DNA from 3 places in the Salipaludibacillus sp. HK11 genome. Region 3 is predicted to be linked to each of the others. Evidence: riboswitches for the same ligand, from Rfam matches in the RefSeq annotation. Region 3 holds a riboswitch; each other region holds the start of a gene.
What was found. A riboswitch is a leader RNA that binds a small molecule or an ion and turns the genes downstream of it on or off. The one in region 3 is predicted to bind cyclic di-GMP.

Region 1 (10,774 bases), 1.5 Mb from region 3:
AAAAACAAAGATGCTGATCATTATTTTATCTAACCAGATTAATCCAGAGATAATAACAGTAACAAATAATAACACTGGTATTAATTGTACAATTAAAAATGTCACTGGAAATCCCGCTATTAATCCGGCAAGAAAAGCTCCTAGTGGAATTGGAATTAATCCTATCATAATTCCTTTAGCTAAGATCGAATAATCGTTTTTGTTAATAAAGCCTAACGCTACTGGGACAGTGAACACAAAAGTTGGTCCTAACATTGTCGATAATATTACACCTGAAAATAAGGCTGCTTCTCTACTTTCTGCTAACTCTACTGCTAGTGGGTACCCCCCCATATCTATGGCAAGGAGCATACCTGGAAACATTGCTGGATCTGCTCCAACAGCTATAAATAACGGACTTACAAGAGGTCTCAATATATTTGCAAGCACCGGAGAAATTGTAATCATTCCAACCATAACCAAAGCTAATGGGCCCATTGCTTGAAATCCTTCATCAAAAGCCTGGCCATACCCCTTCCGATTCCCTCGGATTTTGTCTAAGATTCCCACAAATATAAATGCTATTAGCGTCCACATAATTAACGTATGTACCCACATCGTCTACACCAAATCCTTTTGTCAAAAAATAAATTAAACCACTTGTTCCCCCTGAACAGTGGTTTAATGAATCTTTAATAACCTATTTCCGTCAATCCTACAACAAGCAAAGCTTCTAGTTCTTCTTGCGTCAAACGATCCATCACTTTTTTCTCTAGTTCGACTTGTTCCTGCACAGTAAGACCTCTAGATGCTTTAGTTGTAATCTCTCGAATCTCTCCGAAAGAAAATTTACTGACCAAAAGTTTCGTTGCTTCTTGTTTTGTTGAAAAAGGTAGCTCTTCTTTTTGAATAGAAGATTCTTGAAAAGATTGAATTTCTCCTCGATATTTTTCAATTACCGCAGAAACTTGCGGATCATCTATAATTTCGTTAATTACTTCCTCAGTTAATAATTCACTTGCCACTTGGTCTATCATTTGATCAGATGCAACAGTTAAAAAATAACGGTAACCTCCATAAAGAAGCCCAATAATAATAACGATAAAAATAATTGCTTTTTTCATTTATTACTCCCTTTCGAATATCAATCATTACGAATACTATCATTATATACGGAAAGGAATTTTTAGCAAGGAGCCTTTTCATCCACACTAAGTTAAAGTATTATTTTCTTGGTGTAGTGGTAATCTAACTGTAAATTTAGTGCCTTCCCCTTCTTTACTTTCAACTTTTATATCACCATCATGGTCATCAATGATTTGATAAGAAACCATCAGGCCTAAACCGGTTCCTCGTTCTTTCGTTGTAAAGAAAGGTTCTCCAACCCTCGATAATAACGATTCTGGAATTCCACATCCTTCATCGATAATATCTACTACAGCATATTCATTTTCTTTTCGTAATTCAACAATTATACTTCCACTTTCCATCGCTTCGATAGCATTTTTGATAAAATTCATAAAAACTTGCTTTATTTGATTATTCGTACAATAAATATTAATCTTTGAACCATCTTCCTTTTTCTCAATGTATATATTCTTTATTATGGCTTGTGTATTTAGAAGAGTGATAATATGATCTAACAGACAATTCAATGAACTTACTTCTTTATTGACTGTTTGTGGCTTCGACAAAATCAATAACTCATTTAATATTTGTTCGATTCGAACAAATTCAGAATTCATAATCTCAAAATATTCAGGTTTTCCTTCGCCACTTATTTCAATTAATTGAAGGAATCCTTTCAATGAAGTAAGGGGATTTCGAATTTCGTGAGCAATCCCTGCGGCTAATTGCCCCACAGCAGAAAGTTTCTCTGATTGATAAAGTAGTTCTTCAGATTTTTTCTTTTCAGTAATGTCTCGAAAGGTATATACCTTCCCGACAATTTTACCCACTCCTGCAATTGGAGTCATTACGTATTCTATAATGATCGGTTTACCATCTTTTCTAAAAATAGACGCATTCGCCACTCGAATGATCGACTCTTCTAAATTCTTTTCATTATTCGATGTATCTATCTCAACTTCAGAGCGATTGAGTAATCTGTCTTCTTTGAACATTTTGTTAACAATCTCTGGCGTTAACTCTTCTATTTTATATCCCGTCATTTTCTCTGCTGCCCGATTCCACATAACGACATTCGACGAATCATCAAAACCAACAATTCCATCCTCAACCGAATTAAGGACCAACTCATTCGTCTGAGAAACGGACAAATATTTTTCAAGACTATCTCGTTCGGCCGTTACATCTTTAATAATTCCGTATACACCAATAATATTTGACTGAACAATGATAGGTAACGTTGTAATAAGTACATAAAATGGACGATTAAATTTCTTTGAGAAATTCAACTCAGTCGCTTGCGGTTTTCCATTTTTAGCAAAGTAAAATAACTCTTTAACTTTTTTCTTCATATCGTTCGGAAGAAATTTAAGGTAATTACTACCTAAAAATAATCTCTCCTCAATTGGAAATAAATTCTTAAACGCCGTATTAATCGCGAGGAAATTCCCATCTAAATCAATAGAGCAGACTGCGTCTGGATGCTTTTGAAACAGCGTTCGATAGCTTTCTTCAACAACTTCCATTGCTACATGCTTTTCAGTAATATCTTGCATAATAACAAGTAATCCGGTTTCCTTTGGGTAGGCCTTAACATGAAACCACGTATCAAACTTAGGTTCATATTCATCAAATTCAACAGAGGTATTTTTTAAATGTGCATGATGATAAGCTTCATAAAATAGTGTCTTAATTAAATGAGGATATTCATTCCAAATATCCTCCCCTAAAAGAATTGACCGATCTTTTTTTAACATTTTTTCTGCAGCTTGATTTATGTACTCAAATTGCCAATTCAGATTTAAAAAAAGGATACCTTCTGAAAGTAGATCCATGGTTTGAGAAAATGAGTCAACTAATGAGTCAGTAGTTGACTCATTTCCTCCCATAATTGAACCAATACCATTTGCAAATTGATTACTCTCGTATGTGCACACTATCTTCACCTCATTATCTTTCAAATCTATTGGCAACTTATTCTTATCTTACCAAATAATTGATCATTTTTTCTGTTTTTTTTTAAAGTCTTGACTTTTTTTATCTACCTGACTCCTCATAAAATGATAAAAAACACGACTATTCGTAGATAGCCGTGTCATACTTTGTTGAATTATAGTCCTGCTGATCTTTGCAATCGTTTGGCTATTTCTTTGAAATCCTCTTCTGAGACACCTGGAGCAAACTCTTCTGGAACCTCTTCCAAATCAGGGATTGGCCCTCCGTGTGGCGCTCCTTTAATAACTTCAAGTTGACCGCCATCCGGATGATTTCCTTTCCATATTTGGCTGATTTGTTGATAATCTTCTGGACTAAATGTATAAAGTTTCCGTTGGGACCCTTGCGCTTCAAACTTTCTAGCTGTATCAAATTTACGATTATCTAAATCTGGGATCGGTAGCATTTTCTTCATATCGACTCCCGTCATGATCTCTAATGCTTTTGCATATGCAAGCACATGGACTCCACCTCTAACAAGAAGATAACCTATCATCTCACGAGCAACAGGGTGATCAGTCATTTCATATACTCTCATTTTATGAGTCCTAGCTCCGCACTCAAGGAAAAAATTATGAAGTAAATCAAGTACTAAGTTTCCGCTATTAAAGACATTATCACCTGACCAAGGTCTACCCATCGAATCTCCTGGAAGAGAAGTTTGCGCCGTTTGAATGAAGTGATAGGAATTTCTTTTGTCTTTCGCATTTTCCATAGGCGCAATGTTCGGATCTCCTGGAAACGTCGTACCAGTAATCATTAAATTAATCGTGTTCGATACTAATTCCACATGCCCAAATTCCTCGGCCGTAATACTAGCAATTAATTCATAAAACGGACGAAATTTCTTTTTTTGCCTGAAATTAAATGATTGGAACATATAGTTATTTAAAGTAGACATTTCACCATACTTTCCACCAAGTAATTCTTGAACCGCTGCAGCTGCATTCGCATCAGGGCTTTCGGGCCTAGGCAAATCAATTAAAAGCTTATCCATCCTCAAAATCATTTATTAAATCCCTCCAGATGATCAAGATAATCTCTCTTCACTACTGTCTAATATCTACATATCATCTATATGATGGGAAGGACTTGACCTAATACTTCTATTAGAAAAACTTGGCTTGTCGCCAAGTCCTTCATGGCGAAAGCCTTAGTTTATCTTATACTTTAATCCTTTAGCGAAGTTAAACATTCTTAAAGTGTAATTTAAAAAACCTAACAGATTCATTCTTTCACATCAATAACAATCGATGTATTATAGTTATGGCTCTCAGATTCCTCACCAGCAGATGTGAGAAAGTCTGCTCTTAATTCGATTTCATATTCTCCCACTGGAAATCCTTCTTCTACCATAAATATTTGAAAAAATTCATCGTATTCATCTGCAGCATGATTGTCTATTCTTTTATGGAATTCTTCTTCATACCACTCATTATTTTTTAGGAGTGTCATTTCCAGCACTTCATTCAAGAAATAAGGGATTTCTACTCCTCTATTCACTTCGATCACTTCAAAGAAAAATGGACTTTCAGAGTGGGAAATTTCTATTTCGGCATTTTCACCAATGTATTTTAATTTTCCTCTTACATCAACTTTTTCCCCTAGTTTATACCTTGCTTTTTCTGAGACAAGTCGCAATACAAATTCTCCTGCTTCTGTTTCAGAAACGATCTTTTCGGATTCAATAAACCCTTCAAGATCACTGTCATTCTGACCATCTTCGCTCTTAATAGAACACCCAATCATAAGAAGTGATGTCAAAAATAAAAGCGACAAATATTTCTGATTCATCTGCAACTGCCTCTCCTCTCTAAATCCATTAAAAGCAACTAGCAACTGTCAATAAAAAACTGCAACGTGCGAACCCATCTTACTTTTTCAATTTCACTCCCGTACCATAGACCATCACTTCTGATGATCCTTGCATAATGGTGGAAGTTGTATAACGGACGTTCACGATTGCATCTGCACCTAATTTTTCAGCACGTGAAATCATTTCCTTTTCAGCGATGTCTCTAGCCTCATTGAACATTTCTTCGTATTCTTTCATTTTCCCACCAACTAATCCTCTTAATCCTCCAACAATATCTTTTCCAATATGTTTCGCTTGTACTGTATTTCCTGATACCACACCTAAAGCTTGAACAATTTCCATACCTGCAATCTGTTCTGTATTCACAATTATCATCTTTGTTCCTCCTTCGTATACTTTGATAATTGATTTACGAAAATAACCGACAAAAGTTTCCTTTTTTTGTCGCTGTTTAAGAACAATTTAAAAAGTGAATATTAAATGGAATGTTTTTTAGGGCGCAATTTTCAAGAATTACTTAATAAATTTCATCTGTGACCACTTATGAACATCAACTTGCTTGTTCAGATTGCGCCGTTTTACAATTAGCCTTATAATATAAGTAATATGGAATTATCAGGAGGGATCAGGAATGGATTCATTCAAAAAAATGAGTAAAGAAAATAAATGGCATTTTTTCATCATTACAAGCATACTAGTTAGCTCTATCTTAATAGGGATTTTTGTAGGACAAAATGAAGCGTGGTTTATTGAACGTAATTTCACTGCAGGTTACATGTCTGGGTCATTGCTTGCGGCAGTTTTACTTTTTGGTCTTTATCGTTCTGTGGCTTTTTTTATCGAAAAGAACCCCAAGAGTGAGTAGAGGAATTTACTCTCCCCACTCGTTAATTTGGGAAATGGATTGCAGCTTACAACAATTCAGTTGAATTCTATAATGATAGAAAGTTATTTTAAAAATGTTTTTTAGAGCAATATAAAACAACAAAATTCCTAAGTTTCCCGACTCCCGTGATTTTTTTCGTATAGAAAAATCCGGATTTCTTCAGGTGTCACCCCTTGCTCTAATGCCGATTTTATTAGCAAGGCCCATTCTTGTTCTGAATTCTCTTCACTCTTAAATGTTAGCAAGAGGTTATCCTCCTTATGCACTTCATTAGAGGCAACTATGCAACCCTAGGATTTCCTCCTATTCCCTTAGATACATAGTTTTGCGTCCTACATTTTAATAGGTTTGCCTTTTCTTAATGAGCAGCGGAATTTTTATTCGTTATAAAGAACGAATAGCGATCAAATACTCCATCCCTTCTAAAATACCTCGAATTAAAACACTTAATAAACAATCCGCCTCCTTTTTGTTCTATATTACGAACCGTTAATTGAATGATAATATTTTTATATTATGATGTAAATAGATATAAAGACATAATAAATTAAATAGATATATTTATTATTGTTTATAATAGTTAAATTTATAGGTAATTAGATATGTATTTTATATAAAAAGATGATCTGCATTAATACAGATCATCCTTTTAGAAAGTTAATGTATAAATTCATGCTGATTTTTTTGAAAAAACCACTTGAGTGATTGATAAACATCCGCTTTTTCTTTCAAAACGTAATATCGGAATTTCGGATCATTTATTTTCTTATATACACTTAAAAGAGTCGAAGTTCTATTATATTGGTTAACTTCTCCATATCCAAAAAAACTCGATATTTCCATTAAATCTTGAATGTACTGCGTACATCTCTTATTATCAGAAGTTAAATTGTCTCCATCAGAAAAATGAAAAGGATAAATATTATAGCTAGATGGAGGATACTTAGCATCTATTACCTCAAGTGCTTTTCTATACGCAGATGAACAAATTGTTCCACCACTCTCACCCTTCATAAAGAAATCATCTTCCGATACCTCTTTAGCCTCTGTGTGATGGGCAATAAAAACAATTTCAACAGTCTCATATTTTGTCCTTAAAAACCTTGTCATCCAGAAGAAAAAGCTCCGAGCCATATATTTTTCGAATCTTCCCATACTTCCAGAAGTGTCCATCATTGCTATTACCACAGCTTTTGATTCTGGTTTTTCTTTTTCTTCCCATGTTTTAAACCGTAAATCATCGTTATAAATCGGTGCAACACTTGCTTCACCTTTCATCGCATTACGTTTCAATGCTTCGAGGATTGTTCTCCTTTTATCTACATTACCCATTAATCCTTTTTTACGAATATCATTAAACTCAATATCTTCGATTATGGTATTGTCTTCCTCTTTTTTCTGCAAATTTGGTAATTCTAATTCTCTAAATAGCATCAATTCCAATTCCGCAATTGAAACCTCTGTTTCATAATAATCTTCTCCAGGCTTATCCCCAGCTTTGTCTCCTTTTCCTGGTTCTTTTTGTTTACTTCCATCTCTCGCAACAACATCACCTATCTTACTGTTACCATCACCTTGCCCTACATGTTTATTCTTCTCATAATTATAACGAATTTTATATTCATCTAATGAACGAATTGGAACTTTTACAACATCGCGACCATTTGACATTACAATGCTTTCATCACTAACTAAATCTGGTAAGTTTTTATGAATCGCATCTTGGACTTTTTCTTGGTGACGTTGCTGATCTTGGTAACCTTTCCGGTGGAGGGACCAATTCTCCTGAGAGACAATATAATTTTTCCCCGAACGGTTTATCATCCGTTTTCCCTCCTTCATGTTATTATATATATGATTAACTTCGATCTCTCTTAGTCTATCCTATGCAAAATGGACAGTTAGTTGTCAAAATTCTCAACATTGGAAAAGCCTATCTACAAACAATTTAAATCCATCGATACTACTAACCCGGTAAAGTAAAAACTCCTGCAATAACATTGCAAAAGTTATCAAAATAGTCATTATTTAAATTAAATGTCCTTTATTTTCAATCGATTCCTCGTTAAAAAAAACGTATTTTTTTTGGTGGCCAAAAAGCCATGTTTGCTTTTCCTACAATTTCTTCTATAGGTATAAATCCAATATGACGACTATCGAGACTATTTCTCCGATTATCTCCTAAAACAAAAACATACCCTGGTGGAACTTCCTTTTCACCTGTTATTTCTAGTAAATTAAAGTTTTCAGTGAATAATCCATTATCATGTGCTTCTTTATGAACATGTAGGAAATCCTCTTCGTGGGACACATTGTTAATGTAGAGAGTATCATCAACATATTTGACTACATCACCAGGTAGTCCAATAACTCTCTTAATATAATCAGAATCTTCCGTGGCATGAAATATAATTAAATCAAATCGATTAGGTTCATTGATTTCATAACCAATCTTGTTCACTATGATTCTTTCACCATCATGAATGGTCGGCATCATCGATTGACCATAAACGATATAATTTGTGAAGAGAAACCCGCGGACGAGAAATGAAATAATGAGAACGATTACAGTGATTTTTAGGAAAAGCCATGCTTTTTGTTTCCAAAGCGACCTTTTTTTATGAAAATCTCCCTTCACTTCAACTTTCACATTCATTTTTGTCTCCTCCATTTAGATATCAAAAGACAACGGATCTACACTTTAATAAAAACCAAAAAAGTTCCTATTTCAAACTAATATTTACAACACTCGAAGTCATGAAATCAATATTATATTTTCCTATGTAAGCTTAGGTTTTCAGTACAACTGAGATTTTTGGGGGTTACAGTTATTTATAACAGTAGTAGTGATACTTCTATAGCTTCACTTGCCACGGAGAAGTCTTCGCCATGATATATGCATTAATTGCAAAATATCCTTAAGCTTAAGAGAGAATATCTTGTTTACCAGTTAATTTTGTTATTCTTATCCAATTATTGAGAAGCTACTGGAGAAACAACCCCCAGTAGCAATTTACTGCTCTTATCTATTCAACAAACTTCCGACGTATTTTAGGAGATCATTTGCAGAGGTACTATTATAACCGTGTTCATCTATTAATCTTGCAATTACTTCGTTTACCTTCTTTAATTGGTTTTCGTCAGGAGTTTTTGTCGATGTAGTAATTTTCACGACATCTTTTAAATCAGCAAATAACTTTTTTTGGATTGCTTCTCTGAGCCGGTCATGTGACTGGTAATCGAATTTTTTTCCTTTCCTCGCATATGCAGAAATCCGTATCAATATTTCCTCTCTAAAAGCTTTCTTTGCATTTTCAGATATGCCAATTTGTTCTTCTATTGACCGCATAAGTTTCTCATCTGGACTCATCTCTTCTCCTGTTAATGGATCATTCATTTTATTTTTGTTACAATACGCCTCAACGTTATCTAAATAATTATCCATTAGTGTTTTAGCAGATTCTTCATAAGAATAAACGAATGCCTTTTGTACTTCTTTCTTAGCCATCTCATCATATTCTTTTCGAGAAACAGAAATAAAGTTTAAATAACGCTCCCTGTCTTCTTTTGAAATCGAAGCGTGTTGATCCAAACCATCTTTTATTGAGCGTAAAACATCTAACGCATTAATTGATTTCAATTCTTTTCGAATAATTGCTGATGAAATCCGATTAATAACATATCTAGGATCTATCCCATTCATGCCTTCATCACTAAATTCTTTCTTCAACTCTATGACATCTTGGGAGTTAAATCCTTCGACATTTTGTCCGTCATATAACTTCATTTTTTTCAACACATCAACATCACTTTTTTGTGAGTCTTTAATTCTCGTTAGCACTGTAAATGTAGCCGCTACTTTCAGTGCGTGAGGAGCAATATGAACTTGGGAGATATCTGATTCTCGAATCATTTTCTGGTAAATTCGTTCTTCTTCACTTACCTTTAAATTATATGGAACCGGCATGACAATAATTCGTGAATGTAATGCCTCATTTTTCTTATTTGATATAAACGATTTATATTCTGCTTCATTTGTATGAGCGATGATCATCTCGTCTGCCGAAATTAACGCAAATCTACCTGCTTTAAAATTCCCTTCCTGTGTCAAGGAAAGTAAATGCCACAAAAACTTTTCATCGCATTTTAACATCTCTTGAAACTCCATAATTCCTCGATTTGCTTTGTTTAATTCTCCATCAAACCGATAGGCACGTGGATCTGATTCAGAACCGAACTCAGCTATCGTTGAAAAATCAATACTTCCAGTTAAATCTGCTATGTCTTGGGATTTTGGATCAGAAGGACTGAACGTTCCTACACCTACACGTCTATCCTCAGATAAGAAAATCCGTTCAACCAATACATCTTCAATACGTCCTTCATACTCCTTTTCTAATCGCATCACATTTAATGGTGAGAGGTTTCCTTCAACGCGAATACCAAACTCCTGATAAAAATCTTTACGCATATGATGTGGAATAAGATGTATAGGGTCCTCATGCATTGGACAACCTTTAATCGCATAAACAGCCCCTTCATCCGTTAGACTATATTTCTCTAACCCTCTTTTTAACATCGTCACAATCGTTGATTTTCCTCCACTAACTGGACCCATTAATAATAAGATTCGCTTCTTTACATCTAACCTCCTCGCTGCTGAATGGAAATATTCTTCCACTAACTTTTCAACTGATTCCTCTAAACCAAAAATCTCATTATCAAAAAATAAATATCGTTTTTTTCCACCTTCTTCTGTGACTCCTGCATGTTTAATCATGTTATAAACACGGGAATGAGCTGTTTGAGCCACCTCAGGCCGTTCTCTTAAAATCTCCAAATAGTCGGCAAAAGTTCCTTCCCATTTTAATTGTTCCTGCTCCTCACGATGCTGTTGAATTTTATGAACAATATCCATCGTATCCTCCTTTCAACATCTACCCATGTAATTAATCCAATGAAGGTATGTT
Region 2 (10,774 bases), 970 kb from region 3:
ATTTTAATTACTGGGCCTACAGGTTCAGGTAAGTCCTCGACGTTATATGCGGGGCTTAATCGGCTAAATACGGAAGAAGTCAACATCATCACTGTAGAAGATCCGGTCGAATATCAACTTGAAGGTATTAATCAAATTCAAGTTAATACGAAAGTAGGCATGACATTTGCTAACGGTTTACGTGCTATTTTACGGCAAGATCCTGATGTGGTAATGGTTGGTGAAATTCGAGACTCAGAAACTGCCGAAATTGCTGTTCGGGCATCGTTAACTGGACATCTTGTTCTTAGCACGATTCACACGAATGATGCAATTAGTACGATTAATCGGCTCATAGATATGAAGATTGAACCATTTCTATTGGGGTCTTCTATCTCAGGCATTTTATCACAGCGTTTGGTTCGTCGGATTTGCCGAGATTGTAAGACATCTCGAGAAGTCACGGTCCGAGAACAAGATATTTTTTCACGTCGTAACTTTGATGCGACTCATGTTCACTATGGAGAAGGGTGCCCGACGTGCAACATGACAGGCTACCGTGGAAGGTTAGCTATTCATGAATTACTAGTCATTGATGATGAGATCAAATACATGATTATGAATGAAAAATCGAGTCAAGAGATTCGCGACTATGCTTTAGAAAAAGGGATGGCTTTTCTTGTAGACGATGGGTTACAAAAAGTAATTCATGGACTTACGACGACGGAAGAAGTACTTAGAGTAGTGACAGAAAAGTAGGTGACAGTCATGGAAGAAAAAATTAATCACTTATTAAAAAAAGCCGTTTCGATTCAAGCATCTGACCTTCACTTAACTATCGGAATGCCACCTGTGTTTCGCATCAATGGTGATTTAGTAAGGATGGATAGCGAAGTGATTTTGCCGGATATGATGAAAGGGATGACCGAAGCATTATTGCCAGCGGATTATAATGAGACACTAAAAGAAAAAGGCGAAGTAGACTTTTCTTACGGTATTCCAAAAGTGTCGCGTTTTCGTATTAATGCCTATCGCCAGCGGTCACATATTAGTTTGGCGATTAGAGTGATTTCAACTAGTATTCCGAATTTAGAAGATTTGCAAATGCCGCAAATTTTAACTAAAATAGCTGAGAAAAAACAGGGATTAGTGTTAGTAACAGGACCTACTGGAAGCGGGAAGTCTACAACGTTAGCAGCAATGTTAAAACATATAAATGAAACGCAAAAGAAGCACATTATTACGTTAGAAGATCCAATTGAATATTTGCACAAGCACGGAAATAGTATCATTGATCAACGGGAAGTAGGCAGTGACACCATGTCGTTTGCGAATGGTCTTAGAGCTTCGCTTCGACAGGATCCAGATGTAATCTTGGTCGGTGAGATGAGAGATTTAGAAACGATTGCTACAGCGATTACGGCTGCAGAGACCGGTCATTTAGTGTTTGCTACGCTGCATACGTCTAGTGCGCCTGCGACAATTGATCGAATCATTGATGTATTTCCACCAGGCCAACAAGCGCAAATACGAATTCAACTTGCTAGTGTTTTAACAGCAATTATCTCACAGCGCTTGTTTCCAACTGCAAATCGCCAAGGAAGAAGAGCAGCTACAGAAATCTTAATTAATAATCCGGCAATTTCAAACATGATTCGAAGTGAGAAGATTCACCAAATCCAGAATGTCATGCAGACGAGCCGAAAAGAAGGTATGAATACGTTGGAAATGTCGATTCAAGAATTGCTTAATCGAAAAGAAGTCAGTCATGAAGAAGTTTATCCGTACTTGCAGGAGAGGAATGGCTAATGCCTCAATTTAAATACAAAGGAAAACTAAAGAATGGCTTGAAAAAAGAAGGAACGATTTCAGGACAAACGAAAAAGCAGGTGATTGAAAAATTAAGGACGCAAGGATTGGCTTTAGCTTCGATTGAACAAATGGAATCGACGTTTTTAAATAAAGACATTTCAATAGGGAATCCAGTGAAATTAGAAGACTTCGTGATGTTTCTGCGACAATTTTCTACTCTATTAAACTCTGGTGTGTCATTAAGAGATGCAACAGCAATTCTCGCAAAACAAACCTCTAGTAAAGCACTAGGGAGAGCACTTGATCAAATTGAAGACGAACTAGTCACTGGCCGCGCTTTCTCAGATGCAGCGGCAGAGCACAAAAAAGTGTTTCCTGTGATCTTTATTCATATGGTGCGAGCGGGTGAAGCGAGTGGGGCCTTAGATGAGACATTAGATCAATTGGCGCTTCAATTCGAAAAGCAGCATGAAACAAGGCAAAAAGTCAAGGCGGCTTTGGCCTACCCTGCGATTGTAGGCGTTGTTGCGATAGCTGTTATCATTTTCTTGTTATCATCGGTGGTGCCAACATTTGCTTCGATGCTCAGTGATGTAGGAGGTGAGCTTCCTGGTATCACACTGTTTGTCCTAGGAGCAAGTGACGTAGTTGCACAATTATGGTGGTTAATTATTCTCTTGTTTGTTTTAGTAGGAATATCACTTTGGGCAGTGGTGCAAAAGCCAGAGACGAAATATTATGTCGATTATGCATTACTGAAACTCCCGGTATTTGGTCCGTTGTTGCAAAAAGCAGCACTTGCTCGAATGACGAGAACGCTGAGTTCATTATTTTCTAGCTCAGTACCAATTTTACAGTCTCTGCAAATGGTCGAGCGTGTCGTTGGAAATGAAGTAATATCGCGCTCGTTAAAACAGTCACGTGATGCTCTTGAAAGTGGACAACGATTAACAGAACCAATGAGGAAGCACTGGGTTTATCCACCGCTCGTTGTGCAGATGATCTCGATCGGTGAAGAAACCGGATCACTCGATCAAATGTTGACAAAAGTTGCGCAGTTTTATGAAAAAGAAGTGGAATATGCTACTGATAAGCTAAAGGCATTGATTGAACCAGTTATGATTGTCTTCCTTGCAGTAATTGTCGGAACGATTGTGATTTCCATTATCGTCCCAATGTTTCAAATTTACTCAGAAGTTTAATGAGATAACAATGGAGCAATGAATTTTGACCATTATTTGGGCACTTAGGTCAATTGGAGCGAGTAGTGCAACCGGCCAAAAAATATAGGCGTTGCAAATAATCTTGATGTTGACAGACATTGGAATTGTGTAAAGCCAAAAAATAAAACAGAAAAAAGGAGAGAAACAAACATGTTTAAAAGAATGTTGAAGAATCAGAAGGGTTTAACACTCATCGAGTTACTAGTTGTCGTCGTCATACTAGGAATCATCGCAGCAATTGCGATACCTAGTGTAGGAGGGTTGATTGATAATTCAAGGCAAGATGCTCATATTGCCAATGCACAACAGATGATTAGTTCAGCTAGACTTTATGATGCAAGTAATCCAGGTGAGGATAGTGTAAGTTTAGATGATTTGGTGGATGGAGGTTACCTTGAAGAAATAGAAGATCCATGGGGGGGAGGATCTTACAATGATGGTACGGTCTACATGGGAGATGATAGCAATGAGAATAGAGTTTATAGAGTTTATCTTGCAGATATAGAAGGGGATTATGTTATTGGAGAAAACAATTTTGGAGGAGCAATACTCGCGTCCAATTTAGACAGAAGTTTATTTGACTGATTGGATAATTAAATCTTAACAGGTTCAACAAATCCCTCCTACTGGGAGGGATTTACATATAAGAATTTGAAAAGTATTATTAATTACTACTACATTTTTCTTTTCTCAAGAAAGGACGTCTACTCATGGAATTATTTCTTCATTTCTATTTATTTCTTGTTGGACTCGTTTTAGGCTCTTTTTATAATGTTGTCGGTCTTCGCGTGGCGAAAGGGACTTCGATTGTCAAACCACGTTCCCATTGTCCAAACTGCGAAAAGACATTGACATGGATAGAGCTTATTCCCGTCGTTTCCTTTCTTTTTCAAAAAGGACGCTGTCGTAACTGCCAGTCGTCTGTTTCAGTTAAATACCCATTTTTCGAACTGACAACGGCATGTCTTTTCACGATTTCACCACTCATGGTGGGATGGTCAAAAGAATTGCTGGTAGTTTTAGTATTCATATCATTATTAGCAATCATTTCGATTTCAGATCTGGAAATGATGCTCATTCCCGATAAAATCCTCTTATTTTTTCTTGTTTTATTAGTGATTCTACGATTGATTGAACCACTTTCCCCTTGGTGGGATAGTTTAGCTGGTGCTGGATTTGGTTTTACTCTTTTTCTGCTTCTTGCTATTGTCTCAAAAGGCGGTATGGGTGGCGGAGATATTAAACTTATGGCAGTGATCGGTGTCGTCTTAGGTTTTCAAGGCGTTTTACTGACAGTTTTTCTTTCATCTCTGATCGGTGCGGTTTTTGGGATTGCAGCCGTTATAATGAAAAAAGCGCAGCGGAAAAGTTCTATTCCATTCGGGCCGTTTATAGCAATCGGTGCAATGGTCAGTTATTTTTATCATGAGGCTATTTTTCATTGGTACATCAATGTATTCATGTATGGAGGTTTTGTATGGGGGCTATCATAACAGTTGGAAAAAAGGAGCAAGTGAGTTTTCAAATAAAAGATCATGTCTTGCGCTGTGTCGTGACGAAACAGCCGGCGGTAGATACGGTCGTTAATTATTTTGAGAGAGTTATCCCTGAAGGTGTTTTAGAAAAAGGTAAAATTATAGATGAAGATAGTTTTGAGATGATACTATCTGAGTGTGTGACAGAGTGGAAGCTTAAACGTAAAGATATTAAGTTTTTAGTTCCAGACTCGTCTATTTTCTTTCGCCAAATAGACGTCCCTAAAGATCTATCAAAAGAAGAAATTCGAGGATACATAAACTTTGAGATTGGTTCAACGATTCATTTACCATTTGATGAAGCGTACTTTGATTTTTTCTTGTTGAATGATGAAGCGGAAAGAGAAATAAAACAAATTCTTTTGTTTGCTGTTCCGGAACAGTTAACCAACAAATATGTCTCTCATTTTGAAGAGTTGAAAATGAATCCTATCGTTGCTGATGTGGCACCATTGTCAATGTATCGATTGTATATGCAAGATCATAAGGATGAGATCGATGAGCAAGTGATGCAACTTGAATGGGACCTTAGTTCAATCAACATTAGTATATTTGATGAACATAAGCCTGTGTTCATGCGGAATATCACGCAAAGTTTTAGCAGAGAAGACTGGGAAGTGAGCCAAGAGAAAAATCTCATTGAGTGGGTTTGTAAAGAAGATGAAAAAGTGCAAGGAGAACTGCAAGATTCTTTCACTGAAGTGGAAAGAGTTATCGATTTCTATAAGTATACGGTGAACAAGGGTGAAAAAGAAGTGACGAAAATCTTCTTAACAGGTGATCATCCTAAAATATTACTTATTCAAAAACTGTTAGAAGATTCGATTGGAATTAATGTAGAGACGGAAAAATCTTTAGATATTTTGTCAAAGGTGAACATATATGTTCCATATCGTTTTATGCTTCCTCTCAGCCTTTGTCTAAAAGAGGTGTAAATAATGAATGTAGAAATAAATTTACTACCTAAAAAACCAGTAAGAAAACGTATTTTTATTTATCTGTTTTCAAGTTTACTAATAATATTTATCATTGTATTTATTTTTGCTTTTTTATACCAGCAAAATTTAGAACGGGAACAAGAGCACTTAGAGCAAGAAATTCACACAGTTCGTCTGCTACAAGAAGCAACGAGGAACCAAGAACAAGATTCTAGTTCAGAAGAAAAGCGATTAGATACAATTGTAGAACTGTTAGAATCTCAGCGGAAACCAACAACGCGTTTAGTGAGCACCTTAGCGGAGCAACTTCCAGAGCGAGGCTTCTTCACAAATTTCCATTACCAGCAGCCATCAACTGTTAATGTAGATGTGCAGTTTGAATCACAAAGAGAAGCTGCAAGTTATTTGCATGCACTTAATGCGCATTTTCTTTTTGAGGAAGTAATGATTAATGACGTAACTACCGAAGATCTGTTCGTTCCTGAAGACGAAGACAGTGCTGATGAATCAGTGATGCCGAGATACAATGCTTCATACACGATCACTATAAATATGTCTGTGTTTTCTAACGTGGACTTGTGGGATGAGCTAGTTGAGGAGCGAGAAAATGAGCAAGGGGAGGTACAACAATGAATGTAGATTTCCAAAAAGTTCAAACGACATTAATTGTTGTATTAGTTCTTTTATCGATTGGGCTACTCGCTTATTTCTTTTTCGTAATACAACCGTTGAAACAAGATGTATCAGAAAAAGAGCTCGAACTTTCTTCGGAAGAACAAGTGTTGACATCTATTCAAAACTCACAGGAAACGGTTGAGACATACGAGGAGCATGAAGTTCATACGTTACTCCGTACTTTACCTGTTCACCCATGGCTTGATCATTGGATGTTGGATTTGGAAAAAGCGGAGCTCATATCTGATACAGAAGTCCACAGCTATATGTTTTCCAGAGGGGTTCTGCAAGATGGCTATTTCAGTGAGCTAGAAGAAGCCGAGCCAGAAACAGAAGGAAATGATGAAAGCCTAGAAGATACGAATGAAGATGAGAATGTTAGTCCAGATTTAGAGGATAATTTGGATTTGACGTCAGGGGACGTCGCTGAGATGGAAGAAACTTCTGTTGTCGTAGTAGGTGAAGATGAAGAGGTTAACCAAGTGATGGCAACATTGTCTATTGATGCAGACTCTTATGACCAGTTGTTTCAATTTCTTTATGAAATTGAGCAATTAGATCGTTTTACAGAAATTGATGCCTTATCATTTGCATCGCCGTCAGAAGAAGCATTCTTAATGAATCAAACAGAAGAAACTAATTCGGAAATATTATCGTTTGACGTACATGTAAGTACCTATTACTTAGATGACCTAGTAGAAGCGTTTGGTGAGTATGAACCTGGAAGACCGTTCGTTGATCCTGCAATGAAAGATACACCTATTTATCGAAATCCATAAGCGATTATAGTATTAATCTACTTAATCTATCTTTCTCAAGTGCGTCTATTCTATGTCTAAATTCACAATATATTTTAACTTGAATTACCTTCTACTTTTCTTATATGAATCGGTTCTATCATTTTTGATTCGTTAATAGACTTATAGTAAAGCCTGTTCCGAAAAGAAAGGAGCGATTTATTATGAGGAAAGAAAAGGAAGTTCTCGTTCGTTTAGATGGTAAATATAAAAGGATTCAAGATCATCTCATAAAACCTGAACGTCAAGAAAAGATAGAAACGCAATTAGTAAAAGATGATGACTCACAGCAAAACGAGGAACAAAAAGTTATCGACTTTAATAAACGTCGCAAGCTTTATGAAGAGGAAAATGCTCCTTTTTGGGACGACGGGAGAAGTGAGCGTAGTCCTAAATTGCCTCCTTCTAAAAGAAAAAACAATAAACAAAGTTGGGATAAATTTTCTTTAGATTATTTTAAAAATAAAGTATTTCTGTCAGTCTCTGCTGCGATTCTAGTCGGTGGAGCATTTGGAATGATGTTATTATCATTATTTACAGGCAATGACACAACTGTTGGACAAGATCAAGCAGTCACATCAAATGAAATTGGGATTTCTGATTCTGCGGTGGGGGTAGCTAATGGACAATCTCCATCAAATCTTTCCTCTCTTGATGCACATGTCGTCCAAGCGGGTGCTTTCTCAACGATTGAAAAGGGAGAAGAAATGGCTACCTTGATTAAAGAAAAAGGTTTTCCTTCTTTATTATTTGAAAACGATGGCACTCATTTTTTATTTGTAGGAATGGGCCTCGCGCGGGAAGAGGCTGAAGTCTTAGCGAACCACATAGAAGATCAGGGGCAAGAAACGTATGTAAAACCTTTTGAGATTTTGAATGATCAAATAGAAGTTCCTGAAGATATTCACACCTTTGTAACGAAGGGAGTAAATTGGATGGCCCACGCTTCTAATATAGCTGTTCAAGATATTGTAGGGGAGGCACCTTCTGATGAGGCTGTTACGGAGCTTTTCGATGCAGGACAAGCTTGGCAGGATGCTTACGATGAGATGGATACAACAAATGAGGAGATTGCCGCGCTCTCTTCGCAGTGGATGGACGCAAGCCAATCAGTAATGGCTGTTTATTCATCAAACCTCTCAACTACTGAGTTTGCCTGGGAAATGCAAGAATCTCTATTGAATGGGTTAATTATTTATCAACAGCTAATCGTTACTCTCGAAAAAGCTTAATTTTCTATAACTCGGAACTCTTTTGTGCATCTTAAATAATGATAACAAAGAGAGAGATAACGTACGTTAGTGTCGGAAAGGGGTCGGATATGAATAGATCATCTTCAGATAAAACGAGAATAGAACGAGATCTAATGGGGGAGAAACAATTACCAGCCCATGCGTATTATGGGATTCAGACAATCAGGGCTCAAGAGAACTTTCCAATAACAGGATATCCGCCCCACAGTGAATTAATTAAAGCGTTTGGCTATGTGAAAAAGGCTGCAGCAAAGGCAAATGCAGAAGTAGGTATGTTAAACAAAGGCATTGCAGGAGCGATCATAGAAGCAGCTGATGATGTCATTGATGGCAAGCTAAATAGCGAATTTATCGTCGATAGCATTCAAGGTGGAGCAGGAACGTCGTTTAACATGAATGCAAATGAGGTCATTGCGAATCGGGCGATTGAAATATTAGGTGGTCAAAAGGGAGAATATATGAAAGTAAGTCCCACCACCCACGTTAATATGGCGCAATCAACAAACGATGCGTTTCCAACAGCGATTCATATTGCATGTCTTCATTTATCAACCGGATTGATTACTGCTTTAACTGATTTAGTAGCTACAATGGAGAAGAAAGAACTTGAATTTGATGAAGTTATTAAAATGGGAAGAACTCATTTGCAGGATGCTGTTCCAATTCGTTTAGGGCAAGAATTTGGCTCATACAGACGATTGCTTTCAAGAGATCTTACTCGCATAAAACAATCTGTTGACCATCTTTATGAAGTCAACTTGGGTGCTACCGCAGTTGGAACTGGATTGAATGCAATGCCAGAATATATTGATAAAGTTACAAAGAACCTCGCAGAAATGACCGGAATGCCAATTCATCGAGCGGAGAATTTAGTTGATGCTACGCAAAACACAGATGCCTACACCATGCTTTCAAGTACGATGAAAATACTGGCGATCAATCTATCTAAAATCGCCAATGATCTTCGTTTAATGAGTTCAGGACCACGAACTGGGTTGAATGAAATCAACTTGCCACCAAGACAGGCAGGGTCTTCTATCATGCCAGGAAAAGTCAATCCTGTCATGTGTGAAGTAATCAACCAAATATCTTTTCAAGTGATTGGGAACGATCACACGATTAGCCTCGCATCGGAAGCTGGGCAATTAGAACTTAACGTGATGGAACCTGTATTGGTATTAAATTTATTACAGTCATTTACAATTTTACAAAATGGAATAAACGTATTCGAAAAATTCGCGATTGATGGTATTGAAGCTAATATTGATCGTTGTAAAATGTTGGTAGAAAATAGTGTTGGAATTATTACGGCAATTAATCCTCATGTTGGCTATGAGACTGCCGCCCGCATTGCTAAAGAAGCGATTACATCAAATCGTCCTGTTAGGGAAATCTGTCTGGAACGAGGGATTTTATCAGAAGAAGAGTTGGATCGAATTCTTCATCCGAAAGAGATGACCAATCCAGGAATTGCAGCAAAAGAACTGATTTTTGGAGAAGAATAACTGGAAATTCCGATTAATTAACTTGATTGATAAGGAAGAGTCAAGTAGAATTAACTTAGTTTCTTCCTTATCTTTCTAGTATATAAATTTCTGTTATAAAGGAAGTGGACTCGCATGAAACCTTTCGTATTAGCCTCTCAATCCCCACGAAGAAAAGAACTCCTAGAACAAATTGGACTTTCATTTACGGTCATCCCAAGTGAAGTAGAAGAAAAAATAGTTGAAACAGACACGCCTGAAGAGGTAGTTGCTTCGTTAGCGTATCAGAAGGCAGAAGATGTGTTTAGCCGAAACGAAAATAAGCTTATTTTAGCAGCAGATACGATTGTCGTGATTGATAACATCATCCTAGGAAAACCGACTGACAAACATGATGCTAATAAAATGCTCCAATTACTCTCCGGTAGATCTCACCACGTATTAACAGGTGTCACTTTGCTTTCGCAAGACAATAAAATGACATTTGTTGAAAAGACACGGGTTTATTTCTATCCGCTCACATCGGAGGAGATAGTTGACTATATCGATAGCGGTGAACCATTTGATAAAGCTGGAGCATATGGGATTCAAGGTCTAGGAGCAACACTTGTGGAAAAAATTAACGGGGACTACTTTACAATTGTCGGGCTTCCAATCGCAAAGGTTGTGCGTGCTTTAAAACAATTTAATAACAATCGATGATCTCCTTTGACGCGGTGAATATCTTAATACACCAAAACAAGAGGTGATCAGAAAAAGGAGGATTTATTCTGTATGACGATGTCAATGATGATCAGAGACGTCCCTAAAAGTGAAAGACCAAGAGAACGATTGGTAAGAGATGGTCCCCAAGCTTTATCAAATCAAGAGCTAATTGCTTTACTACTAGGTTCAGGGACGAAATCAGAGTCGGTACTGCAACTTGCGGCAAGAGTGATTCAACATTTTGACGGATTGAAACTTTTGAAAGATGCTTCCATCAAAGAGTTAATGGATATTCGTGGAATTGGTGAAGCAAAAGCTGTTCAGCTCCGAGCAGCGCTTGAGTTAGGTAAACGAATTCAACAATTTCCCGCAG
Region 3 (10,774 bases):
TCAGCATGAATATAATAATAGAAATGATAAACCCGAAAAGAAAACTTTAGTAGAAAAAGAAGAAGATTTATTTTTTGATGGTGAAAGATATTACACAAAAGAAGAATTTTTTAATCCAGAGGGAGAATCCGAAGAGAGAGTATCACAACCAAAGATAAAAAGAAAAGGAATGAAAATTTTCATAGCTTCGTTACTGATTGTTGCGTTACTAAGCAACGTATTTGCGATATGGCCAAAGCTCTTTAACCTCCCTGCTATAGACTTCATTGCTACATCGCAGGAATTGTCTAATAATGAAGACGTTCAACTCTACAAAGAATCCATTGTGGTTGTGAGAGCAGGTAATAGCAAAGGAACTGGCTTTTACATTTCAGAAGATGGACATATTATGACGAATGAACATGTTGTAAGTAATGACCCACAACCTGTAGTGACATTTGAAGATGGTGAAAGTTTTCTTACGAATGTCGTAGAAAAAAATGAAGAGTCGGATATTGCAATTCTTAAGATTGACCCCGGCGATTATTCTCCACCAGTATTAGAGTTTGAAGAAAATTGGGAAGTAGGTTCACCAGTTTATGTTATTGGTAATCCACTTTTCTTTAATTATATTGCAAACGAAGGTAATCTAATTGGCACAACTACATTCCAAAGCAGAGCCCAGCCTGTTATTATGCTCGATGCACCTATCTATCAAGGTAGTAGTGGAAGTCCCGTTATTAATGATCAAGGATATGTCGTTGGAGTCGTTTATGCTACAACAAGAGTGGAACATGAGGGTTCAAGGACAAAAGTAGGACTTGCTATTCCTCTCGAAGATTTAGTTGAATTCATGGACTATACAGACTAGCAAAATACAAGAAATCCAATCGAAACTCGGTGAACTAACATAACATATACTGTAAGTTATTATGATAAAGGCGGGTGATTCAATGTCTTTTATTCTTATTGTTGTCATGTTTGTTTTGTTAATCATCGTCGGGATTTCATATATGAAGTAACTTGGATCACAATTTAAACGAAAAAAAGTAGTTAATCATGTGACTGCTTTTTTTTGTTTTATTTAATAATTTTAATGATTTTCTTCGATGAATAGATAAAAAGCTGAAAGCGTTCTATAAAAAAGCTAGATTTTTTTTAAAATACTGTGTAACATAGAATATATGTTGGATGTCAGACATCAAATATATTTGGGGGACTTTAAAATGAAAAAAATTGGCGTATTAACAAGTGGAGGAGATTCTCCAGGTATGAATGCCGCAATACGTGCTGTTGTGCGTTCCGCTATTTATCATAATATTGAAGTGATGGGAGTCAATCGAGGGTTTCAAGGTTTAATTGATGGTGACATGACTCAGATGGAAGCGTCTTCTGTTGGAGATATTATTCATAAAGGTGGAACGATGTTGAAATCGTCTCGTTGTGAAGAGTTCAAAACTTTAGAAGGTAGAAAAATAGCGATGAAGAAATTACAGGAAAATAACATTGATGGACTTGTAGTTATTGGTGGAGATGGCTCATTTCAAGGTGCGAGGGAACTAAGCAATATGGGGATTAAGACGATTGGGATCCCTGGTACGATTGATAACGATTTAGCTTATACAGATTATACAATTGGATTTGATACTGCTGTTAATACAGTTTTGGAAGCGATCTCTAAAATTCGCGATACATCAACCTCTCACGAAAAGGCAACAATTATTGAAGTGATGGGGAGAAATTGCGGGGATCTCGCTCTTCATGCTGGAATAGCTGGTGGAGCGGAAATAATTATAACTCCTGAAAGACCAGTTGACATGGATGAAATAATTAAAAAATTGAACGATGGAAAAAAACGCGGGAAACTTCATCACATTATTTTACTCGCAGAAGGATCAGGCAGTGCTTCAAATTTAAAGAACCAATTAGCAAACGAAGCAGGGGTAGATGCAAGGAAAACAACGTTAGGTTTTATTCAGCGAGGTGGCGATCCATCATCATTCGATAGAATTTTGGGTAGTAAAATGGGGGTGAAATCAGTTGAACTGCTCATTGAAGGAGAAACGAATAAAGTGATAGGAATAAAAGATAATCATTTATTTTATATGAATATTACAGAATCTTTAGAAGTGAACAAAGAATTCGACAATGATTTGTTTCGTTTAACTGAGATACTTTCGATTTAATGACTAAAAAATTACACAGGCCATTGCCCTTCAAGTTGAGACACAAATTGGTAAATCCATAAGTCCAGGGGCAATTCTTACATATGCGAAGTAACAAAAAATAAAGCATGATTTTTATCATCATGCTTTAGTAGTTTTTTAGTAACAAAATTCACCTATAACAGTCTACCCATCCATATCGAATAGTTTTAACTGTAGCATCCGTTCGATCAGATGCTTTCATTTTCTTAAGTAGAGCACTAATGATTGTTGAAACGGTAGATCTGGCAAAATGCATTTTTTCAGCTATTTCTGAATTACTATGCCCATCTAAAAGCAGCTGTAGAACTTGATGATCTCGATCGGATAAATCAATTGAAATTTTATTTTTATTTAATATAAATTGTTTAATAGGTGTAGAGAATGACTTTTTGTGTATCAAATCTTTACTTAATTTTTTGTGCAACCCATGTTCTAAGATTACATCATGTTGTGCTAATCCGTCCATAACAAAGTCAAAATTATCTGTTAGAAAAGGTATCGTTACAATTCCATTAACGGGTAAAAGTAAAAATTTCAATAAGTCTGTGTGGAGTGGGCCATCAACGATGAGAAGATTTATAGACTGTTCATCGCCACATTTGGTCTGTTCTGCAAGAAATTGTTTTGTTTGATCGTCATAACCTTGTATACTATAAAAAGTCAAATTTCTTAAATCATTTTTAGCGGGAACTTTAGTTTTGGACTCGTAGATTTCAATAAGGTCGCTCATTTCTTTCTTAACCGAATCTGAAATTAAGTTCATTGGATCGTTAAATACAAGAGAATTTCGATCTTCTTCTAGGACCTTTACATTCATTTGTAACATGAGTGAACCTCCTTGTGTATAGTTTTTTCACTATAGTGAACTATACAAAGTCAGCAAACTGCCTCAATAAAGGAGCGAAAAAAAACACCCCTGTAACAGGATGTTCTCCTGAAACGGCAACTGGCTGGCGTAGCATTGCTTTAGCCCCTATAGTTTTGCGTCACTGTGTTTCCACAGTTTTGCCACTTACGTTTCAATTGTCAATTTAGTGCAAATACGATACCTAAGAACTACTACTATTAAATTTTACAACAATTATCTACAAATTTCAACAGAATTCTTATTTTATTGTAAAAGAGAGGGAATTTCCTATACGTTATGTTACTTTTAATACCCCTTAGTCAATAAAATAAACAAATTTTTATCAATAATACAGGACTTTTAAAGATAATCAACTTTCATATAAAAAAGACCACTGATTAATAGTAATCAGTGGTCTTTTTAGTATTACTTTGAATTCAATCTTTTTTTCTTCAATATAAAATGAATGAGCATAAATGCTAAATAAAGTAATATAGCAAAAATAATCCAATTTGAATATTCAATAGAAGCGTTGAAACCTGTTACTATAAGCATTGAAGCTAGCAATGCAGTTATAATAGTTCCATACTTTGGAATTGGCACTTCTTTTAAACTAGGGATTTTCAATTTACTGACCATCAAAACACATAACAATGTATAAATGACAGAAATAGCTGCTTGGGGAACGATAAAATTAAAGATTGTTAATAGTGCAATAATACCACCTGCTGCAGTTATTGGCACTCCTGTAAAAAAACCTTTTGAAGATGTTGTTTCTTCATCTATATTGAATCTTGCAAGCCTAATCGCACCGAAAAAAGGGAACATACCCGCAATCATAAGACCTATCATTCCCATATTGGAAAAGGTAGTACCAAACATTAAAATAGCAGGAGCTATTCCGAAAGTAACAATATCCGCTAAAGAGTCTAATTCTTTACCAAAAGCGGTTTCTACATCAAGTTTTCTTGCCATCCAACCATCCATACTATCTAACATCATTCCGATTAAGATGAAAATCGCTGCGTTTTGGAAATCACTCATGAATGCTGATCCAATAGATAAAAAACCGAAAATTAAATTTGACATCGTTATGCCATTAGGTATGTTTCTTCTTAACAAATGATCACGTCCAATCGAATCCTTTAATATCATAAACTGAATATTTTAAAAAGTATTTTATAGAATATAAACACATCCATTAAATTATACCTTTTTACCACTATTTATACAATTATCTAGTATAGATAATAGGAAGATCTAAAGCTTTAATTTTGCCTCAACATTAAACTTGCACTATTGTTATATTAGGAATTTATCGATTTTTGCTGACTAAAACTTAGCCATCGAATAAAATAGTGTTAAGAGGACAATAAATAATAAAAGGCTTTTATACGATTTACATCAACAGATGATAAATATTGTGATAGAATAGTTCAAAGATGATGAATTATGGAGGGGAAACATGAGCAATAATAGAGATTTATCAAAGATGAAATTATTTACACTGAATTCCAATCCACCTCTCGCTGAGGAAATTGCAGAGCATATGCAAGTTGAGTTAGGTAAATGTTCAATTAAACGTTTTGCAGATGGAGAAGTTCAGATGAATATTGAAGAGACGATAAGAGGTTTTGATACATATCTAATCCAATCAACAGCAGAACCAGGTAATGAATACTTAATGGAATTACTTATTATGATTGATGCTTTAAAGAGAGCATCAGCGCAGACTATTAATATTGTAATCCCTTACTATGGTTATTCAAGGCAAGATAGAAAAGCTCGATCAAGAGAGCCTATCACAGCAAAATTAATTGCTAATTTGCTGGAAGCCGCTGGTGCGACTAGGGTTATTTCGGTTGATTTACATGCTCCTCAAGTTCAAGGGTTTTTCAATATTCCCGTCGATCAGTTAAATGTTAATTCAATTATTGCGAATTATTTTCTTGAGAAAAAACTACAGGACATAGTTGTTGTTGCACCTGAAAATGCTGGAACGTCAAGAGCAAGAGCGCTAGCAAATAAACTTGATTGCCCAATTGCGTTTTTGGATAAGCAAAGAAGTGATGCTCCGGACGCAGTTCTTGGTATTAATGTTATTGGAGATATTGAAGGTAAGACAGCAATTATCATTGATGATATGATTGATACAGCAAGAACAGTAACATCTGGAGCACTTGCTTTGATGCAAAATGGTGCGAATGAAGTTTATGCGTGTTGTACTCATGGTGTTCTGTCCGAACCAGCTGTTGCACGAATTCGTCATTCGCAGCTAAAAGAAGTTGTAATTACAAACTCTATCTACCAAACGGAAGAAAAAAGGGATGAACGAATTACCTCTCTTTCTATAGGTGAGTTATTAGCCGAAGGTATCTTACGAGTTCATAATAACGAATCAGTTAGCTCATTATTTGATTAAGAAATAGGATTAATGTTTACAAGATTATATTAAGGGAGACAATTATATTATAATGATTGTCTCTTTTTTAAAAAACCTGCGCCTAAATTTTCAAAGGCACAGGTTTTTTAAATGTTAACTAGCTTTATTCTCTTCTGCTTTTTCTTCTTGACGTTTCTTTCTAAACTTCTTCGTTTCATTTACAACCACACCTGAGAGTAGTAGTAGGGCAACTAAGTTAGGAAAGGCCATAAGACCGTTCATGACATCTGCGAATCCCCAAACAACATCTAGGGAGACAACAGCACCAATGAATAGTGCAATAACAAATGCAATTCGGTAAGGCATCGCAGCTTTAATACCAAATAAATAGGTGAAACATTTTTCACCGAAGTATGACCAGCCTATTATTGTTGAAAATACGAAAAATAACAATGCAATTGCAACGATAATACCACCAAAACCTGGTAAGTATTGCTCGAAAGCCGCGGAAGTTAACTGAGCAGCAGAATCAAAATCATCTGCTCTTTCAAACACCCCACTCATTACAAGTGCCAAACCAGTAATTGTACAAACAATGATTGTATCAATAAATACTTGTGTCATTGAAACGAGAGCTTGCCTCGCAGGTAAATCAGTTTTCGCAGCAGCTGCGGCGATTCCTCCTGTACCAAGACCTGCTTCGTTGGAGAAGATACCTCGAGCAACCCCTTGTTGGATTACAGCCCCAACAGCACCACCCGCTACAGCCTGACCTGTAAATGCATCAGTGAATATTAGTGCAAAAGCACTTGGGACATCAGCGAAGTTACTAAGTACAATAAGCAAGCCTGCGCCAATATAAAAAATAATCATAACTGGTACGATAACACCAACAACTTTTCCGATACTTTTAATTCCGCCAATAATAACTAAAGCTACTAGAACAGCTAAGAATATCCCTGTTGCCCATACCGGAATATTGAAATTCTGACTTGCAACACCAGCTGCTTCATGAGACTGAACCATATTTCCTATCCCAAAAGCAGCGAACGCAGCAAAAGCAGCGAAAATGACGGCGAGCCATTTCAAGTTAAGTCCTTTTTCAATATAGTACATAGGGCCACCTGACATTTCGCCATTTTCATTTTCGACCCGGTACTTAACTCCGAGAATAGCTTCAGCGTATTTCGTCGCCATCCCTACAAAAGCGGTAATCCACATCCAAAAAACCGCACCTGGCCCACCAACAGCTACAGCAGAGGCAACCCCTGCAATATTTCCTGTTCCTACTGTTGCAGCTAATGCTGTCATTAATGCTTGGAAATGAGAAATATCTCCCTTAGATTTTGTGTCTCCTTTCTTAAAAACTAATGATAATGCATATGGCAGTTGTCGAAATGAAAAAAATGTTAAACGAATAGTTAAATAAAGTCCAGTTCCTACAAGTAAAAAGATTAATGGTAAACCCCAAACGACGCCACTTATTTCACCAATAATATTTTCAACTGTTTCCACTTGTCCCTCTCCTTTGTAAGTAGATTATGGAGCCTTAAAGATTAAGAATATTCTATCATAAATACGCGTAAATAAAAGTTATTTTATAAAATAATTCTTTATATAGGTAATTATGCTAATTTAAAGGTTGACTTGTTCGTTATTAAGAATTAATATGGAGATTATAAGATTTTGTCTTATAAATATTAAGGTTTATTTCATTTTTTAACTGCTATACATAAAGAGAGGAGAATTGTATGAATGATTTAGAGAAAAAAGAGATAGAAATAAAACCTATTTTAGAAGTTATAGTAAAAAGGTTGTGGATTGTTGTTTTATTGACGATATTCTTTGGTGGGGCAGGTACTTATTATAGTAATAGCACTCAGCCTGATCCGCTCTATTCAGCGACTTCAACTATTATTGTTGAAGAAAATGTCAATATGAATACGATGAAAGTCTTTATTACAGAACCTATTGTAATGGAAGAAGTAGTGAAAAAACTGTCTTTAAATATCTCAGCTTCTCAATTAAGTAATCAAGTTGAAGCAATTGACTTAGAAGATTCACAAATAATTCAAGTTAGTGTGATATTTGATTCTCCAGTAAAAGCGTCTCTAATAGCGAATACAATAGGTGATGTCTTTCCAGAGGTTTTAAATGAGAGGTTGGGTTATTCTGAAGTTGGATTGTTATCAGAATCTCTTGTTCATAATTCAATGAGCCCCATTAACCCTCCTAATAACAGTCTAAGTTATGCGAGTTTTGCATTAGGAATGATTATAGGAATAGGTGTCTCATTATTACTTAATAGTATAGATAATAAAATCAGGACGGAAAGGGAAATTGAAACGCTATTAAAAGTACCAGTTCTTGGCTCAGTATCTAATACCAAAAGAATACCTTACGTAAATAACATATTCAAAAAAAAGTCATCCTTGAGAGGTGAAACTATTGTTTAAAAAAAACATGTGGGAAAAATTACTATTATTTAACAACAAGTCGGAACCAAGACTATGGGATGATTATCAGCAAATTAAATCAAATATTGAATTCACTTCATTTAGAAAAGGGTATCAATCATTTTCAATCATATCTCCGCAGTCAGGAGAAGGTAAAACAATGGCTAGTTGTCATTTAGCTATGATTTTTGCGAGCGAGGGACACAAAGTTCTGCTAATTGATGGCAACCTAGCAAAACCAATGCTTCATCATTTATTTGAGGTAGATAATGGGCAAGGGTTGAGTAATGTACTTGTTGGTCAATTGAAACTTTCAGACGCAATACTTAAAACACGTTTCTCAGGACTAAATGTATTACCATCAGGGCCTGATTCTAAATATTCTAAAACGATGTTTCAGACATCAGCAATGGAATCACTTTTAGATGAAGCGAAGACTTCTCATGATTATATTTTTATAGATAATTCATCTGCCCTCGTTGGTAATACAGGTAAGCTCATATCTTCAAAAAGTGATGGGACTGTTTTAGTTATAAAGGACAAAAGAACGGATATAGATGAAATGATAGAGGCAAAAATTGCACTTGAAGCATACGAGGTAAATATTTTAGGAGTTATATTTATTGGAAAAAAGCTACCTATGATGAAAAGGGTATTCAGTTAATTTTTTTACACTTTTTCGTTCGTTATTGAGAATAGTTTTAGGTGATATCTCCTTACCTTTATAAATCGGAGGTACTCGATTTTACTGTGGGTTTGAAAAAACCTTAGACGCTAGTCGTCAATAGTATGGTGTGAGGAAGGGTTAAATGCCCGATTTGTTTTATTTTTACTCCATGTAACCTTATGCAAAGATTACATGGAGTAAAAATAAAATATTTTTTTAAAAATGAATTGGATAAATAACATTACTTATAATAAAAGGGGGATATCATGAGTAATAAAAGAAGAGTTTCATTTTTTCTCATTTTGGATTCTATCCTAATCTTATTTGCATTCATTTCAAGTTTCACGATTATAAATGAGCCATCCATTTATTTTAATACAAATTTTTGGTTTTCTAGTACGATTATTCTATTTAGTTATCATTTAGTTTCATATTTATTTAGACGTAACAAGAAAGTTTGGGAATATGCTAGCGTAGGAGAACTTCAAATAATTTTAAAGACGCTCAGCTTTTCAATCTTATTAAATGCAGTGATTCAACAACTGTTATTCTTTCATATTCAATATAGAATTCTTTTTGTAACTTGGCTATTGCAAATTGTACTAATTGGTGGAGCAAGGTTTTGGTGGCGAATGAGAAAAGAGAAGTTATCCCATCCAAATAATCAAAACGTCAAAAAAAGAACGATGATTGTTGGTGCAGGGGCAGCTGGAACAATGATTGTGCGACAATTATTAAATAATAATACATGTGATCTATTGCCAGTTATATTTGTAGATGATGATCTAAATAAACAAAAATTTGATATTTGCGGTATACAGGTAGTAGGAAAAATAGAAGATATATCAATATTAGTAAGTAAATATAATATTGAAAACTTAGTGATCGCTATTCCTTCTTTGAAAAAGCAACAGTTAAATAAGATTTACAGAGAATGCTTGAAAGTAAGAGTGAAAACGCAAATACTACCAATGATTGAAGATCTTATCACCGGTAGAACTTTTGTTAGTCAATTTAAAGAAGTAAAAGTAGAAGAGTTACTTGGTAGAAAACCCGTTGAACTAGATAACAAAAGAATTTCAAGTAAAAAAAATAGAAAAGTTGTATTGGTAACCGGGGCAGGTGGTTCAATTGGTTCTGAGTTGTGCCGACAAATCTCAGAATATTCACCCAAAAAATTAATCCTGTTGGGGCACGGCGAGCATAGTATTTATTCTATTGAAATGGAACTTATTGAAAGTCTTAAACAAAAGGGAACTCAAATCATAACTGAAATTGCCGATGTTCAAGATATTAAAAGAATCATGAATGTATTTTTCGTTACACCTTCCGGATGTTGTTTATCATGCTGCGGCGCATAAACATGTCCCACTAATGGAAAGAAGCCCTGAAGAAGCCTTGAAAAATAATACTATTGGAACAATGAATGTAGCAAAAGCTGCAGATGAGGAAAAGGTAAAAACATTTGTACTTGATATAGGTAGACCTTTTAAAATTATTGATTTAGCTAGAAATTTGATTGAACTTTCTGGAAATTCAATTGAAGATATCTCAATTAGATTTACAGGAATAAGACCTGGAGAAAAACTCTTTGAATAACTATTGAATGAAGAAGAAATAGAGGATAAACAAATCTTCCCTAAAATATATTTGGGTAAAGCTTCTACGATTAATATAGATAAAATTAATGAACTTATTCTTAGTTATTGGCTTCTTGATAAAGAAATATTAAGAAATAAATTGCTAGAAATAAGTAAATGAACTTCAGATATTAATAAAAAAAAATTATTTCAGTAGAGGCCAAAAGTATACCGAGAAGCAGATATACTTATTTAGTTTAAGAATGAATATTGTCGGTCTAGTGTAGAAGAAAGTAATCAAATAAAGGAAGGAGGCGTAATTTATGTCGAAAAAAATATTATTTTGTGCAACTGTAGATTATCATTTTCAGGCATTTCACTTACCTCAAATGCAATGGTTCAAAGAACAAGGCTGGGAGGTTCACGTTGCTTCCTCTGGAGAAATGGAATTAAATTATACCGATAAGAAATATAAATTATCTATCGATCGCTCTCCATTTAGATTTACTAACATAAACGCATATAAGGAATTGAAAGAAATTATTGCTTCTAACAATTATTCGATCATTCATTGTCATACTCCTTTAGGAGGTGTTATTTCTCGTCTTGCAGCTAGGAAAAGTAGAGGTGAAAATGGAGCAAAAGTAATGTATAC

Region 1: another riboswitch for cyclic di-GMP. It lies ahead of sinI (DNA-binding anti-repressor SinI); the one in region 3 lies ahead of ACM26V_RS05705 (response regulator transcription factor).
Region 2: another riboswitch for cyclic di-GMP. It lies ahead of ACM26V_RS10470 (competence type IV pilus major pilin ComGC); the one in region 3 lies ahead of ACM26V_RS05705 (response regulator transcription factor).

What each region holds. Positions count from the first base shown of each region.
Region 1 covers NZ_CP181045.1:4,836,856-4,847,629, reverse strand. The annotation lists gene ACM26V_RS22970 (ethanolamine utilization protein EutH) at 1-576, opposite strand, end outside; gene ACM26V_RS22965 (hypothetical protein) at 672-1,103, opposite strand; gene ACM26V_RS22960 (PAS domain S-box protein) at 1,191-3,044, opposite strand; gene ACM26V_RS22955 (manganese catalase family protein) at 3,218-4,111, opposite strand; gene ACM26V_RS22950 (hypothetical protein) at 4,330-4,896, opposite strand; gene ACM26V_RS22945 (YbjQ family protein) at 4,976-5,293, opposite strand; gene ACM26V_RS22940 (hypothetical protein) at 5,550-5,783, shown strand; gene sinI (DNA-binding anti-repressor SinI) at 5,912-6,049, opposite strand; cyclic di-GMP riboswitch class I at 6,077-6,167, opposite strand; gene yhbH (sporulation protein YhbH) at 6,462-7,628, opposite strand; gene lepB (signal peptidase I) at 7,870-8,460, opposite strand; gene ACM26V_RS22920 (PrkA family serine protein kinase) at 8,827-10,722, opposite strand.
Region 2 covers NZ_CP181045.1:2,095,326-2,106,099, reverse strand. The annotation lists gene ACM26V_RS10485 (GspE/PulE family protein) at 1-738, shown strand, start outside; gene ACM26V_RS10480 (type IV pilus twitching motility protein PilT) at 748-1,788, shown strand; gene ACM26V_RS10475 (type II secretion system F family protein) at 1,788-2,993, shown strand; cyclic di-GMP riboswitch class II at 2,998-3,079, shown strand; gene ACM26V_RS10470 (competence type IV pilus major pilin ComGC) at 3,165-3,599, shown strand; gene ACM26V_RS10465 (prepilin peptidase) at 3,725-4,507, shown strand; gene pilM (type IV pilus biogenesis protein PilM) at 4,492-5,484, shown strand; gene ACM26V_RS10455 (PilN domain-containing protein) at 5,488-6,120, shown strand; gene ACM26V_RS10450 (hypothetical protein) at 6,117-6,941, shown strand; gene ACM26V_RS10445 (hypothetical protein) at 7,124-8,191, shown strand; gene aspA (aspartate ammonia-lyase) at 8,281-9,717, shown strand; gene ACM26V_RS10435 (Maf family protein) at 9,832-10,398, shown strand; gene radC (RadC family protein) at 10,477-10,774, shown strand, end outside.
Region 3 covers NZ_CP181045.1:1,120,893-1,131,666, forward strand. The annotation lists gene ACM26V_RS05690 (S1 family peptidase) at 170-850, shown strand; gene ACM26V_RS05695 (hypothetical protein) at 957-1,001, shown strand; gene pfkA (6-phosphofructokinase) at 1,206-2,165, shown strand; gene ACM26V_RS05705 (response regulator transcription factor) at 2,317-3,012, opposite strand; cyclic di-GMP riboswitch class I at 3,125-3,206, opposite strand; gene pssA (CDP-diacylglycerol--serine O-phosphatidyltransferase) at 3,460-4,155, opposite strand; gene ACM26V_RS05715 (ribose-phosphate diphosphokinase) at 4,499-5,455, shown strand; gene ACM26V_RS05720 (alanine/glycine:cation symporter family protein) at 5,570-6,931, opposite strand; gene ACM26V_RS05725 (YveK family protein) at 7,168-7,872, shown strand; gene ACM26V_RS05730 (CpsD/CapB family tyrosine-protein kinase) at 7,865-8,536, shown strand; partial or broken gene ACM26V_RS05735 (polysaccharide biosynthesis protein) at 8,806-10,300, shown strand; gene ACM26V_RS05740 (glycosyltransferase family 4 protein) at 10,443-10,774, shown strand, end outside.